Regions from separate parts of the Cupriavidus sp. 96C5-1 genome, predicted to be linked through region 3. Evidence: predicted binding sites of a transcription regulator. Region 3 holds the regulator's gene; each other region holds the start of a gene.

Region 1 (4,942 bases), on a different contig from region 3:
GGAGATCAGCTCGAGCAGACGCTCCGGCTGTTCCAGCATGACCAGGTGGCCGCTGTCGATCTCGGCATAACGCGCCTGGCCGATGGCCTCGGCGAGCGCGCGGCAATGCGCGGGCGGCACCATGCGGTCGTGGCGCAGGCCGATCACCAGTGTGGCGGCGCGGATGCGGGGCAGCAGCGGGGCGATGTCGATGGTGGCATCGAGCGCGGCCTGGCGATCGCTGCCGGGTGCCAGGCCGCTGCCGAAGCGCGCCAGGATGGCATCGACGGTGGCGTCGTCGAGGCGTGCCAGGTAAGGCTCGGAGACGCCGTTGAGCAGGATCATGCGGGCCAGCTGATGGTGGTCCGAGAGCGCCAGGGACTGCCACAGCGAGAACAGCAGGCGCATGCGCCGGTCGGTTTGCGCCCAGGCGCCGAACACCGCCAGGCGGCGCACGCGCTCGGGCATCAGCGCCGCCGCCGCAGCGGCCACCACGCCGCCCAGCGAGTAGCCGACCAGGTCCGCTTGCTGGTCCGGCGCCAGGTCCATGCAGGCGCGCACCTGCTCCACCAGCGTTTCCAGCGTCAGGGGCGCGCCGTCGTCATGCGTCTCCCCCGAGCCGCGCAGATCGAGCGCCAGGCAGCGTCTGTGCTGCGCCAGCCCGGGCAGAAGCGCTGCCCAGTTGCTCTCGGCGCTGGAACTGGTGCCGTGCACGAGGATGGTGGGGCGGCCGGTGCCCGCCTCGATGAGGCTGGTGCGGATACCCTCGGACCCGATGGTCAGGCGCTGCATATCGAACTCCATGGCTTCGGCACTTCGTTGCTCCGTTCCTTCATGGACGCCGGTTGCCCGCGGTGCCGGCTGGCCTATTGGGCGGTGAGGCCGCCATCGACGGTGAACTGCGAGCCGGTGATGTAGCGGCCTTCGTCGCTGGCCAGCAGCAGGAAGACGCCAACGATTTCATCCGGCGTGGCCAGCCGGCCCAGCGGGGTCATGCCCTCGATGCGCTTGCGCGCGGTGGTGCCGCTGGCATCGGGCAGGTCGAGCGCGCCCTGGGTCATCGGTGTGTCGACGAAGCCCGGATGGATGGAGTTGACCCGTACCGGCGGCTTCAGCGCGGCGCCGTGCAGGGCCGCGGAACGCGTCAGCAGGGTCACGCCGCCTTTTGCGGCGCAATACGCCGCGACCTGCGCGCCGCCCACCTGGCCATAGACGGACGAGACATTGACGATGGCGCCGCCCGCGCGCATCAGCGGCAGCGCCGCGCGGCAGCCCAGGAAGACGCCGGTCAGGTTGACATCGAGCGTGCGCTGCCAGTCGGCGAGGCTGCAATCCGCCACCGAGCCGCGCAGTGCGATGCCGGCGTTGTTCGCCAGCACGTCGAGCCTGCCGTGGCGCTCGCGCACCGCTGCCATGGCGGTTTCCCAGCCGGCTTCGCTGGTGACGTCGAGCCGCTGGTAGCCTGCGCTCGCGCCCTCCGCGCGCAAGGCTTCAGCGAGGCCTTGCCCGGCGGCATCGTCGATATCCGCCAGCAGCACGCTGGCGCCGGCCAGCGCCGCCGCGCGGCTGAAGGCGGCGCCCAGGCCGGACGCCGCGCCGGTGATCATGACAACCTTGTCTTGCAGACGCAGCATTGCGCGATCTCCTGAGTTGTATGCCGGTGCGCCGGGAACTGGCTACGATGACGCGGGCGCCGCGCCGTTTCCTTCGCCTTCGCCAGCGTGGCGCAGCACGAAGTCCCGCCAGTCCGGCTTGCGCGTCTTCCACCAATAGGCGGTGGCATGGCCGGACCAGTTGTTGACCACCTTGCCGCTCGCGGATTTGTACCAACTGCTGCACGAACCCGCCCAGGCCGTCTTGCCGATGGCCGCCTGCAAGGCGTGGTTGAAGCGCGTCACGACGTCCGGGCGGACCTCCATCGAGGCGAACCGTGCCGAGCGGCAGGCCTCGATGCATTGCAGGACGTAGCGCGCCTGGCACTCGAGCATGAAGATGATGGAGTTGTGGCCCAGGTTGGTGTTGGGGCCGTACAGCACGAACAGGTTGGGGAAGCCCGGCGCCGTCATGCCGAGGTAGGCTTCGGGATCGTCCTGCCACTGCTCTGCCAGCGTCCGTCCGTGACGGCCCACGATGCGGACCGGGGCAAGGAAGGAACGGGCGTCGAAGCCGGTGGCGAAGACGATGGCCTCGGCGGGATGCCGGGCGCCGTCTGCGGTCACGACCGCGTCGGTTTCGACGCGGGCGATGGCGGCGGTTTCGACATGGACGTTCGGCCGGCTCAGCGCCTGATAGAAATCGTCGGAGATCAGGATGCGCTTGCAGCCGATCGGGTAGTCGGGCGTCAGCTTCGCGCGCAGCGCCGGATCGGGAATCCTGTGCGCCAGGTAGCGGCGCGCCAGGGTTTCCAGCTCGCGGTTGCGGCCGCTGCCTCGCTGCATGCGGCCAAAGCGCAGCTCGCGCTGCAGGTAGAGGTGCCAGCGGTGCAGGCGGGCGGTCCACGGATGGCGTTCGAAGCGTGCCTGCTGCGCTGGCGTATAGGCCTCGCCATTGCGCGGCAGCACCCAGTTGGCGCTGCGCTGGAAGACGGTCAGCCGTGCCGCCTGCGGGGCGATGCGCGGGATGAACTGCAGCGCGCTGGCGCCATTGCCGATGACCGCCACCGCCTTGCCGCCGAGATCGACATCGTGTCGCCAGCGCGCCGAATGGAAGGCCGCGCCGGCAAAGCCGGCGAGCCCTTCGATGCGCGGCGCCAGCGGGCGATTGAGCTGCCCCGTGCCGCTGACCAGGATGCGCGCGCCGATCGTGTCGCCGTCGCTCGTGCCGACCTGCCACAGGCAGGCCGCTTCATCGTAGCGCGCCTCGGTGACCTCGGTGCCGAAGCGGATATGTCCCAGCAGGCCGAAGCGTTCGGCGCAGTGCTGCAGGTAGCGATGGATTTCCGCCTGGGGCGAATACGCACTGGACCAGTCCGGCTTGGGCGCGAAGGAGAAGCTGTACAGGTGGGAGGGGATGTCGCAGCCGCAGCCCGGATAGGTGTTGTCGCGCCAGGTGCCGCCCACCGTGTCGGCTTTCTCGAGGATGACGAAGGTATCGATGCCGGCCTGCTTGAGCCGGATGCCCATGCACATGCCGGCCACGCCCGCGCCGATGATGACGACAGGGTTCGGGCCGGATGCCAGCGGCGCCGGATTCATGCCCGCCCCTTGTCTTCGCACTCACCCGCGGCCCTGGCGGCTGCGCCAGGAACAGCCTGCATGAAGATGGCATGCGGGATCGCGGGCAGGGCGCCGATCCGCTTCAGTCGCGCGGCTGTCAATGGGCTGTCTCCGTTGTGCTGCTTCTGTGCTGCTTCTGTTCTTATGACTGCGGTGCCTGCGGCGATGACATGGCGCGCGAGCGAGTGGCCACCATAGTTCCGATTCGGGATTCGGGCAAGTCACGGCGCAGCATGGCGGCGAAAGGGGGCGCAGGCGCCTCGAGTGCCGCCGGCGATACAGCGTTCCTGCCCCGGCGCCGTACCGCCGCGCCCATGCCCCAATGTGAGACCGGCCGCGCAGGCGCACAGGCTTGGTGCGCGACACAGGCGCACCGCCATGGTGCGCCTGCGCGTCCAGGCGCCACCGGAGGCTCGCCAGCGCGTGTAGACCGTCTTGTATGCAAGCTTGTATGCCATGGCACGCTAGTTGCAGAAGCATCACCCGGGGTGCGTTGTTCCTTATCAAACACGACAATCTGGGAGCTGCAATGAAACGACGTGACATGCTGAAGCTGTCGGCGGTAGCCGCCGCGGCACTCTTCGCAACGGCAGGCGTGAGCCCGCTGGCATTGGCGCAGTCCAAGGAGCCGATCAAGATCGGTATCCTGCATTCGCTGTCCGGCACCATGGCGATTTCCGAGACTTCGCTCAAGGACGTGGCCTTGATGACCATCGACGAAATCAACAAGAGCGGCGGCGTGCTGGGCCGCAAGCTCGAGCCGGTGGTGGTCGATCCGGCTTCCAACTGGCCGCTGTTCGCCGAGAAGGCGCGCCAACTGGTCACCAAGGACAAGGTTGCCGTCACCTTCGGCTGCTGGACCTCGGTGTCGCGCAAGTCGGTACTGCCCGTCTACGAAGAGCTGAACTCGCTGCTGTTCTACCCGGTGCAGTATGAGGGCGAGGAGATGTCCAAGAACGTCTTCTACACCGGCGCGGCGCCCAACCAGCAGGCCATTCCCGCGGTGGAATACCTGATGAGCAAGGAAGGCGGCGGCGCCAAGCGCTTCTTCCTGCTGGGCACCGATTACGTTTACCCGCGGACCACCAACAAGATCCTGCGCGCCTTCCTCAAGAGCAAGGGCGTGGCGGACAAGGATATCGAAGAGGTCTACACGCCGTTCGGCCATAGCGATTACCAGACCATCGTCGCCAATATCAAGACCTTCTCGCAGGGGGGCAAGACCGCGGTGATCTCCACCATCAACGGCGACTCTAACGTGCCCTTCTACAAGGAACTGGGTAACGCCGGGCTGAAGGCGAAGGACGTGCCGGTAGTGGCGTTCTCGGTGGGCGAGGAAGAACTGCGCGGCATCGACACCAAGCCGCTGGTGGGCCACCTGGCCGCATGGAACTATTTCATGTCGGTCAAGAACCCGGAAAACGAAGCCTTCAGGAAGCAGTGGGCGGCGTGGGTCAAGGCCAACAACCTGCCGGGCGGCGACAAGCGCGTCACCAACGACCCGATGGAAGCCACCTACGTGGGCATCCACATGTGGGCGCAGGCTGTGAAGAAGGCCGGCACCACCGATCCCGACAAGGTGCGCGCCGCCATGTACGGCCAGACCTTCAAGGCCCCGGACGGCTTCACCCTGACCATGGGCGAGAACCACCACCTGTACAAGCCGGTGATGATCGGCGAAGTAAAGGGCGACGGCCAGTTCACGGTGGTGTGGAAGACCCCGAAGGCGGTGCGCGCGCAGCCGTGGA
Region 2 (4,942 bases), on a different contig from region 3:
GCGGCCTGGCGCGCTACACGCAGGAGCCGGTGATGATCGATGGCGAACTGCTGTGGCGCGATGGCGCCGCCGTCAGCGGCGATGCGGCGGTCCTGGCCACCGCGGCCGAGCCGTTCTCGGCCGAAGGCGGCTTGCGCTTGCTGCAGGGCAATCTCGGCCGCGGCATGATCAAGGTTTCCGCTGTCGCGCCCGAGCACCGGGTGGTGGAAGCGCCGGCGCGCGTATTCGATTCGCAGGAAGGCCTGCAGGCTGCCTTCGAGGCTGGCGAACTCGCCGGCGATATGGTCGCGGTGGTGCGCTTCCAGGGGCCCAATGCCAATGGCATGCCCGAGTTGCACCGCCTTACGCCGGTGCTGGGCTCCCTGCTGGACGCCGGCCACAAGGTCGCGCTGGTGACCGACGGGCGCATGTCCGGTGCTTCCGGCAAGGTGCCGGCGGTGATTCATGTGGGCCCGGAAGCACTTGCGGGCGGCCCGCTGGCGCGCGTGCGCGATGGCGACCGCATTCGCGTGGACGCCGTGGCCGGCACCCTCGAATGGCTCGGCGGCGCCGATGGCGAGACCGTGCTGGCGGCGCGCCCCTCGGCGGTACTGGCGGACGACGCTTTCGCCAGCTTCAGCGTCGGCCGCGGCCTGTTCGGCCTGTTCCGGCGCAACGCGCGGATCGCGGAGGAGGGCGGCAGCGCGCTCGACCTGTCCGAGGCCGATGCGCCCGGCGCTGTCCATGCGGGCGCAGCCGTCGCACAATAGGCAGGCGGCGCCTTAGTGTCATTTGTGTTCCCGTGAGCCGACGGCTACGGGGACGACCCCAAGCCGGCGCATGCGCGGCCTATCATGGCCCCATGGCCGGAACGCTTCCGGAGCCAGCCGGCGGCCGGCGCGGGGACTACCGACAAGGATGGGAAAACCATCCGACCATGATCGTTGGAGCAGACATGATCTACATCCTGATGGGCGTTTCCGGCAGCGGAAAGACCACGGTCGGCCAACTGCTGGCCAAGACCCTGCATTGCGGCTTCCATGACGCCGACGAATTCCACAGCGACGCCAACAAGGCGAAGATGCACAACGGCATTGCGCTGACCGACGAAGACCGCTGGCCCTGGCTCGCGGCCATGCGCGCGGCCATCGACACGGCCCGCGCCGAGGGGCGCACCCATGTGTTCACCTGCTCGGCGCTGCGGCAGGCCTATCGCGACCGCCTGACGCCGCCCGATGGCGGCGTGACCTTTGTCTTCATGAAGGGCGACGCCGCGGTGATCGGCGGCCGCCTGGCCGGGCGCAGCGAGCATTTCTTCAATCCGGCGCTGCTGCAAAGCCAGTTCGATACGCTCGAGGAGCCGTGCGACGCGCTGGTGCTCGACATCCGCCAGACGCCGGAAGCGCTGGTGCAGCGTATCCTGGCCGAGGTGCCTGCCGGGGCAGGCGCGGCGGTAGCGCGCTAAAGCGCTGCCGGCGGCGCCGGCAGCGGGTCGATAGCCGGCTACGGGAGGGGCTGGCAGATATCTTGCTTAATCCATCTTCGATGGCGCGAACGTCCGCTGCTTGCGGCTTTCGCGGCCATAGGTATCCTATAGGGACAGCACTTCGAATATGACGAGACGGTTCGCGGCGATGCCGCCGGACCTCGGGTGATGATCTCAAGGTGCTGTGCCGGGAAATAGAAGCCAATCAAAACGGGGTTGCCGGTAGTTTGGGCGGCGCCCGAATCATGGAGGAACGGCCATCATGGCGGCGCGGTTTTTCGACGAGATGCTCGATTGGCAAGATGGCGTGGCAGCAGCGATCCACGCGGGGCAGTCCCTGCCGGCAGGCGCGGTGCGGGGGCACTACAAGCATTTCGCAGACTGGTTGGCACGACAGTCCGAAGGCACCATGGGCAACAAGCGCGCGGAGGCGGACCTGATCTTCCGGCGCGTGGGCATCACCTTCGCCGTGTACGGCGACAAGGATGAGTCCAACAGCGGCACCGAGCGGACCATCCCGTTCGACGTGATTCCCCGTATCTTTCCCGCCAGCGAGTGGGCCACGCTGGAGCGCGGGCTGCGTCAGCGGGTAGCGGCGCTGAATCGCTTTATCCACGATATCTACCACGGCCAGGACATCATCCGCGCCGGCGTGATCCCGCCCGACCAGATCTACAACAACGCGCAGTACCGGCCCGAGATGCTGGGCATCGACGTACCGCGCGATATCTACGCGCACATCGCCGGCATCGACGTGGTGCGCGCGGGCGAGGGCGAGTTCTACGTGCTGGAAGACAACCTGCGCGTACCCTCCGGTGTCTCCTACATGCTGGAGAACCGCAAGATGATGATGCGCCTGTTCCCGGACCTGTTCGCGCGCAACCGCGTGGCGCCGGTGGCGCACTATCCGGACCTGCTGCTCGACATGCTGCGCGGGGTCTCGCCGCAGAACATCGCCGATCCCACCGTGGTGGTGCTGACGCCCGGCATGTACAACTCCGCCTACTTCGAACACGCCTTCCTGGCCCAGCAGATGGGCGTGGAACTGGTCGAGGGCAGCGACCTGTTCGTGCAGGACGATCATCTCTACATGCGCACCACGCAAGGCCCGCAGCGCATCGACGTGATCTATCGCCGGGTCGACGACGACTTCCTCGACCCGCTGGTGTTCCGGCCCGATTCCGCGCTGGGCGCGGCCGGGCTGCTGTCGGTCTATCGCGCCGGCAACGTCAATATCTGCAATGCCATCGGCACCGGCGTGGCCGACGACAAGTCGATCTATCCCTATGTGCCGGACATGATCCGCTTCTACCTCGGCGAAGACGCGATCCTGAACAACGTGCCGACCTATATGTGCCGCCGCCCCGACGACCTGCAGTACGTGCTCGACCACATGGACGAACTGGTGGTGAAGGAAACCCATGGCGCCGGCGGCTACGGCATGCTGGTGGGGCCGGCCGCCACGCGCGCGGAGATCGACACCTTCCGCGAGGTCGTGCGTGCGCGTCCGGAGCAATATATCGCGCAGCCCACACTGGCGCTGTCGACCTGCCCGACCTATGTGGAGTCGGGCATCGCGCCGCGCCACATCGACCTGCGGCCGTTCGTGCTGTCGGGCAAGGACGTGCGCATGGTGCCCGGCGGCCTGACCCGGGTGGCGCTGCGGGAGGGCTCGCTGGTGGTCAACTCCTCGCAGGGCGGGGGCACCAAGGACACCTGGGTGCTGGAGCGCTGACACGCGGCTGCGCGTGCACACGCGAGACTAGTTTGGGGATCCGCGCCGGCCGCCGCCATGCCGGCGGCGCGCGGGCGCACAGCGCAACACGAGGGGACTGACCATGCTTAGCCGCACCGCCGACCACCTGTTCTGGATGGCGCGCTATACCGAGCGCGCGGAGAACACCGCGCGCATGCTGGATGTGAATTACCAGACTTCGCTGCTGCCGCAATCGGCGGAAGTGGCGGAGCAGGGCTGGTGGGCCATGCTCGACATCTCCGAGCTGACCAGCGTGTTCGACCACAAGTACGGCCTGCTCACGCGCGACGACGTGATCGACTTCATGGTGCGCGACATGACCAATGTGTCGTCGATCATGAGCTGCCTGCGCGCGGCGCGCGAGAACGCGCGGGCGGTGCGCGGCTCGCTGACCACCGAGGTGTGGGAGACCATCAACACCACCTGGCTGGACGTGCAGCGCATGATTGCCGACGGCGTGCTGCGCGAGGATCCGTCGCAGTTCTTCGAATGGGTCAAGTTCCGCTCGCACCTGGCGCGTGGCGTGCAGTTCGGCACCATGCTCAAGGACGATGCCTTCCACTTCATGCGGCTGGGGACCTTCCTGGAGCGCGCCGACAATACCGCGCGGATACTCGACGTGAAGTTCCAGGCCAGCAGCGTGGACGACAGCGACCCCAACCGCGACGCCAACGATTTTTATCACTGGGCGGCGGTGCTGCGCTCGGTGTCGGGCTTCGAGGTCTACCGCAAGATCTACCGTACGGTGATCACGCCGGAGCGGGTGGCGGAGCTGCTGGTGCTGCGCCCGGACATGCCGCGCTCGCTGGTGGCCAGCATGGACGAAGTGGTGGCGATCCTGGCGCTGGTGGCCAACCAGCATTCGTCGGAGACCGAGCGGCAGGCTGGTAAACTCCACGCCGATTTGAAATATGCGCGCATCGACGACATTTTCGCCGTCGGCCTGCACGCTTACCTGACCAGTTTCCTGGAGCGCATCGGCGACCTCGGCAATGGCATCAGCCGGGACTTCCTCGTGCCGCTGGTGACTGCCTGACCCACCTAGTGTCTGGAGTGGGGTGGTCGTGACGGCCTCGCCACATCGTGAAATACAAGATCCATCACAAGACCGTCTACCGTTATGCCGAACCGCTCCTGCGCAGCGTGCACGAACTGCGGCTCGCGCCGCGCTCCGGCCCGCTGCAGGCTGTGCGGGAGTGGCAGCTGACGGTGCCTGGCAACCTTTCCGAGGCGCGTGACGGTTTCGGCAATATCGTCCATAGCTTTACCGTGGCGGGGCCCGCGCATACGCTGGTGATCGATGCCGCCGGCGTGGTCGAGGTGACGCCGCCCGGCGGCGCGCACGCGCCGGTGTTCTGCGACGCGCCGCCTGCGGGGGAGACCCGGGTGTCGCCGCTGTACTATCTCGGCGGCACGCCGCTGACGATGCCGGTGCCGGAAATGATCCGTTTCGCCGCGCCCTACCTGGCGGCGGGACATGAGGTGCCGGCGCTGTTGGCGCTGGCCGGCGGGATTGCCGGGCGGGTGCGCTACAGGGCCGATAGCACTGATGTGGGTACTTCTGCCGGCGAAGCGTTTGCGCTAGGCAGCGGGGTCTGCCAGGACCAGGCGCAGGTAATGGTGGCGTGTTGCCGTGCCCTTGGCATACCGGCGCGTTATGTCAGCGGCTATTTCTACGACCCGGCGGCGTCGGCACTGGCCAGCCATGCCTGGGCCGATGT
Region 3 (4,942 bases):
TACGCGGCACCATCATTACGGTGCCACCGCCGGCGAGCCCAGCGAAGAACCCCTGACAAGACCAAGATCCGAGAGGCTGTTGCCAGATGAAGCAAAGCATGGCCAGGCGTGCGGGCGCAGACAATACCGATTCCGGTACCGTCTGCGCAGCCCCGCCGGCTTCATCAGGGAACGGTCGCCAGGAAACAAAGCCGCCCGCGGGCCAGAGCCGTCCGCGCAAACCGCCATCACGCCAACATGAATCCATTCCTGACGACATCGTCCTGTCGCCGCCGCAGCACTGCTGCATTGCTGACGCTGGCAGCCGTCCTCGGCCTCACGCTGGCCACACCCGCCAGCGCCGAAAAAGCCGACCGCGATAAGCCGCTGGTGCTGGAGGCCGACAACGCCAGCTACGACGACGTCAAGCAGGTCTATGTACTGACCGGCAACGTGGTGCTGACCAAGGGCACCATGGTGCTGAAATCCGACGCGGCCGAAGTCCGCACCGACCCCGAGGGCTACCAGTACGCGGTGGCGACCTCCAAGGGCGCCAAGCAGGCCTATATCCGCCAGAAACGCGACAATGTCGACGAATACATCGACGGCTGGGGCGACCGCATCGAATACGACGGCAAGCAGGAACTGTCCAAGCTGATCGGCCGCGCCCGCATGGCGCGCCTGGCCGGCGCCAAACTGGTGGATGAAATCCGCGGCGCGTTGATCACCTACGACAGCCGCAACGAGTTCTACACCGCCACCGGCGGCGCCGAGAATGCAACGGCGGGCAGCCCGTCCGGACGCGTGCGCGCGGTGTTGTCGCCACGCCAGGAACAGCCCGCCAGCGGCGCCGCCGGCAGCCCGGTGCAACTCAAGCCAGCACCCGCTCCCGTCAATCCCTGACCCCGACGCCGAAGCGTCGCCCCGATCCACGGATTCCGCCTTCATGACCGCTACCCAAACCGCACCGTCCCAGCCCGCCACCCTGAAGGACAGCAGCACGCTGGTCGTGCGCCACCTGAAGAAGCGCTACGGCTCGCGCACGGTGGTCAAGGACGTGTCCCTCGACGTGAAGAGCGGCGAGGTGGTGGGCCTGCTCGGCCCCAACGGCGCGGGCAAGACCACTTCGTTCTACATGATCGTTGGACTGGTGGCGCTGGACGAGGGCGACATCGTGCTCGACGACAAGCACATCAGCGGCCTCGCCATCCACGAGCGGGCACGCATGGGCCTGTCCTACCTGCCGCAGGAAGCGTCGGTGTTCCGCAAGCTCAACGTGCAGGAAAACATCCGCGCGGTGCTGGAACTGCAGCTCGACAACGGCAAGCCGCTTGGCAAGGCCGAGATCGAGCGCCGGCTGGACACCCTGCTGGACGACCTGCAGATTGCCCACCTGCGCGACAACCCGGCGCTGTCGCTGTCCGGCGGCGAGCGCCGCCGCGTGGAGATCGCCCGCGCCCTTGCCTCTGCCCCGCGTTTCATCCTGCTCGACGAACCCTTCGCCGGCGTCGACCCGATCGCGGTTGGCGAAATCCAGCGCATCGTCAGCTTCCTCAAGGCGCGCAATATCGGCGTGCTGATCACCGACCACAATGTGCGCGAAACGCTGGGCATCTGCGACCACGCCTACATCATCAGCGAAGGCGCGGTGCTGGCCGCTGGCCAGCCCGAGGACATCATTGCCAACGAATCGGTGCGCAAGGTCTACCTGGGCGAGAATTTCCGCATGTAGGGATGCCGCGCGGCACCGGCCGCGCACCTGTGCATGCGTGGCTCCACTGTCGCCTTTTAGCGTGCAATCGATCACGGCGACACCAGCGATAGCAATTTCCGTTCCACCAGTCCGGGAGTTGGGCATAAAATAGGCCGCATGAAACCGTCGCTACAGCTCCGCCTCTCGCAGCATCTCGCTCTCACGCCGCAACTCCAGCAGTCGATCCGGCTGCTGCAACTGTCCACGCTCGAGCTGCAGCAGGAAGTGGAACAGGCACTGACCGAGAATCCGCTGCTCGAACGCGAAAACGACTGGATCGAAAGCCCGTTGCGCGTGTCCTCGGATGGCTCCGTCAACCTGCAAAGCGCGCCGGCGCCGGCGCCGGCCGACGGCCAGGGCACCAGCGAGAACCGCCCCGACGGCGCCCCCGAAGCAGAAGACGGCTACAGCGACAGCGGCGAGGACTATGGCAACGACTGGAGCCTCGACGACTTCGCCCGCCGCCCGCAGGGCGACGACGATGAAAAAACGCCGATGCAGCTGCGCGACGCCGAGCCCACGCTGCGCGAACACCTGATGGAACAGCTCGCGCCGCTCAAGATTTCGCTGCGCGACAAGGGGCTGGCCATCTTCCTGATTGAATCGCTGGACGACGACGGCTACCTGAGCACCACGCTGGAAGAAATATGCAGCGAGCTGCCGGAAGAGCTCGAGTTCGAGGTCGATGAGATCCAGGCAATCCTGACCCTGCTGCAGAGCTTCGACCCGCCTGGCGTCGGCGCGCGCAACGCGGCCGAATGCCTGGCGCTGCAACTGCGCCGTCTGAAGCATCCGCAGCGCGACCTCGCGCTGACCATTGTCGGCAGCCACCTGGAACTGCTCGCGGTGCGCGACTACACGCGCCTGAAGAAAGCGTTGCAGGTGGACGAGCCCGAACTCAAGGCCGCGCATGAACTGATCCGCTCCCTGGCGCCCTATCCGGGCCACGCATACAGCCGGCCGGAGGCCGATTTCGTCGTGCCGGATGTTTTCGTAAGAAAAATCAGCGGCGGCTGGATCGCCCAGCTCAACCCGGATGTGATGCCGCGGCTACGTATCAACGACATGTACGCGCAGATTTTGCGCGGTGCAAAAGGCGACGCGGGCGCGGCCGGATTGCAGCAGAAGCTGCAGGAAGCGCGCTGGTTGATCAAGAACATCCAGCAAAGGTTCGATACGATATTGCGCGTCGCACAAGCTATTGTCGAACGTCAAAAGAACTTCTTCACCCATGGTGAAATTGCGATGCGCCCCTTGGTTTTGCGGGAGATTGCCGATACACTGGGTTTACACGAGTCCACCATCTCTCGGGTGACTACCAATAAATACATGGCAACGCCGATGGGGACTTTCGAGCTGAAGTATTTTTTCGGCAGTCACGTATCCACAGAAACCGGCGGCGCGGCCTCTTCAACGGCAATTCGTGCGTTGATCAAGCAATTAATAGGAGCCGAAGACCCCAGGAATCCCCTGTCCGACAGCCGGATTGCCGAATTGCTCGGCGAGCAAGGCTTCGTGGTGGCACGGCGTACCGTTGCCAAGTACCGCGAGGCGCTCAAGATTCCTGCCGTCAATCTCCGCAAGACTTTGTAGCCGAGCTGCGTCGCCTGCCTGATGCAGCTCTTTCAGAAGGAGAAACGCTATGAACTTCAAGATCAGTGGACACCACTTGGACATCACGCCTCCCCTGCGTGAGTACGTGGAAACGAAACTGGAGCGTATCGTCAGGCATTTCGATCAAGTCATTGGCGTAAGTGTGCTGCTCTCTGTCGACAATACAAAAGAAAAGGACCGGCGGCAGTACGCGGAAATCAATCTACATCTCAAGGGCAAGGACATCTTTGTCGAGGCGCATCACGAAGACCTGTATGCCGCTATCGACGCGCTAGTCGACAAGCTCGACCGGCAGGTGATTCGCCACAAGGATCGCGTGCAAAGCCATGACCGCGAAGCGGTCAAGTACCAGATGGCCGCATCGCAGATGCAGCAATGACCGTGCCTGGCGGCCCACGGACCGGGCCGCCGGTGTCAGTCCCTTGAAACCGGAATAAAGCCGCGCCGTTGCGCGGCTTTTTTGCGTCCGCCGCTTCCCTGCTTGCCAGCAGGCCCGCGGGGGATTCCGCAAGGCATCCCTCCCGGTGTATGCTGCGCAATACATAGATCCTTGGTCCGGTCATTTTTCCGCGCGCGCGGCACCGCTACCGCGCATCGGCTATTGCAATGCACAAGGCGGGGGCAGGCCTGCTCTATAATGGCCAGACGCCCGGCACCGGCATGGGGACCACCGGTGGCACCACGGGCCTTGGTGTCTATATTCATTTAGCCCGTCGGGACGCCGCCTGCCCCGGGGCCCGCTTACCAGAAAACCCTGCGCATTCCACATGAATCGTTTGGCTAAATTGCTGCCACCCGGCAACATCAACCTCGACGTCACCGTCACCAGCAAGAAGCGCGTGTTCGAACAGGCCGGGCTCCTCTTCGAGAACAACCATGGCGTAGCGCGCGCGACAGTGACCGACAACCTGTTCGCCCGCGAGTCGCTGGGATCCACCGGCCTGGGTGCCGGGGTTGCGATCCCGCACGGCCGTATCAAGGGGCTGAAGCAGCCGCTGGCCGCATTCATGCGCCTGGCCGAGCCCATCCCCTTTGAATCTCCCGACGGCAAGCCGGTGGCGCTGCTGATCTTCCTGCTGGTGCCTGAACAGGCTACCCAGCAGCATCTGGAGATCCTCTCCGAGATCGCCCAGCTGCTATCCGACCGCGAGATGCGCGACGGACTGGCCACCCTGCCCACGCCGGATGCCGTGCACCAGTTGCTGACGCAATGGCATCCTTGAACCGGCCTGACGGCTATTATCCAGGCGAGCCGGGCTCTGACCCGGCAACCTGAAAGCTCGCCCCTGAAAGCACCCGCATGGAACTCACTGGCGTCACCTCGCAGTCGATCTTCGACGACAACGCAGCCGATATCAAACTCTCCTGGGTAGCAGGACTGGAGGGCGCGGACCGGGCCTTCGACGTCGAGTTTGCGCGTGAAGCCACCTCCGCGGCCGATCTCGTCGGCCACTTGAACCTGATCCACCCGAACCGGATCCAGGTGCTGGGCAAGCCGGAAATCACGTATTACCAGCGTCTCGACGACGAGATGCGCAAGCGCCAGATGGGCGAGCTGATCCTGCTGGAACCGCCCTTCCTGGTGATCGCCGACGG

The links. The regulator sigma-54, encoded in region 3, starts transcription at its own class of promoters, with help from an activator protein. The targets are predictions, from matches to a motif close to TGGCANGNAANCTGCTTT.
Region 1: the regulator sigma-54 is predicted to act here: its motif matches at 3,652-3,669, upstream of urtA (urea ABC transporter substrate-binding protein).
Region 2: the regulator sigma-54 is predicted to act here: its motif matches at 1,496-1,513, upstream of AC3FOF_RS06445 (circularly permuted type 2 ATP-grasp protein).

Annotation. Positions count from the first base shown of each region.
Region 1 is NZ_JBYOJU010000003.1:253,163-258,104, forward strand. It holds gene AC3FOF_RS05925 (alpha/beta fold hydrolase) at 1-771, opposite strand, end outside; gene AC3FOF_RS05930 (SDR family oxidoreductase) at 846-1,613, opposite strand; gene AC3FOF_RS05935 (flavin-containing monooxygenase) at 1,656-3,173, opposite strand; gene urtA (urea ABC transporter substrate-binding protein) at 3,724-4,942, shown strand, end outside.
Region 2 is NZ_JBYOJU010000003.1:364,181-369,122, forward strand. It holds gene edd (phosphogluconate dehydratase) at 1-749, shown strand, start outside; gene AC3FOF_RS06440 (gluconokinase) at 935-1,444, shown strand; gene AC3FOF_RS06445 (circularly permuted type 2 ATP-grasp protein) at 1,728-3,200, shown strand; gene AC3FOF_RS06450 (alpha-E domain-containing protein) at 3,304-4,257, shown strand; gene AC3FOF_RS06455 (transglutaminase family protein) at 4,305-4,942, shown strand, end outside.
Region 3 is NZ_JBYOJU010000019.1:103,431-108,372, reverse strand. It holds gene lptC (LPS export ABC transporter periplasmic protein LptC) at 1-56, shown strand, start outside; gene lptA (lipopolysaccharide transport periplasmic protein LptA) at 238-882, shown strand; gene lptB (LPS export ABC transporter ATP-binding protein) at 926-1,711, shown strand; gene AC3FOF_RS21050 (RNA polymerase factor sigma-54) at 1,850-3,325, shown strand; gene hpf (ribosome hibernation-promoting factor, HPF/YfiA family) at 3,375-3,725, shown strand; gene ptsN (PTS IIA-like nitrogen regulatory protein PtsN) at 4,114-4,569, shown strand; gene hprK (HPr(Ser) kinase/phosphatase) at 4,647-4,942, shown strand, end outside.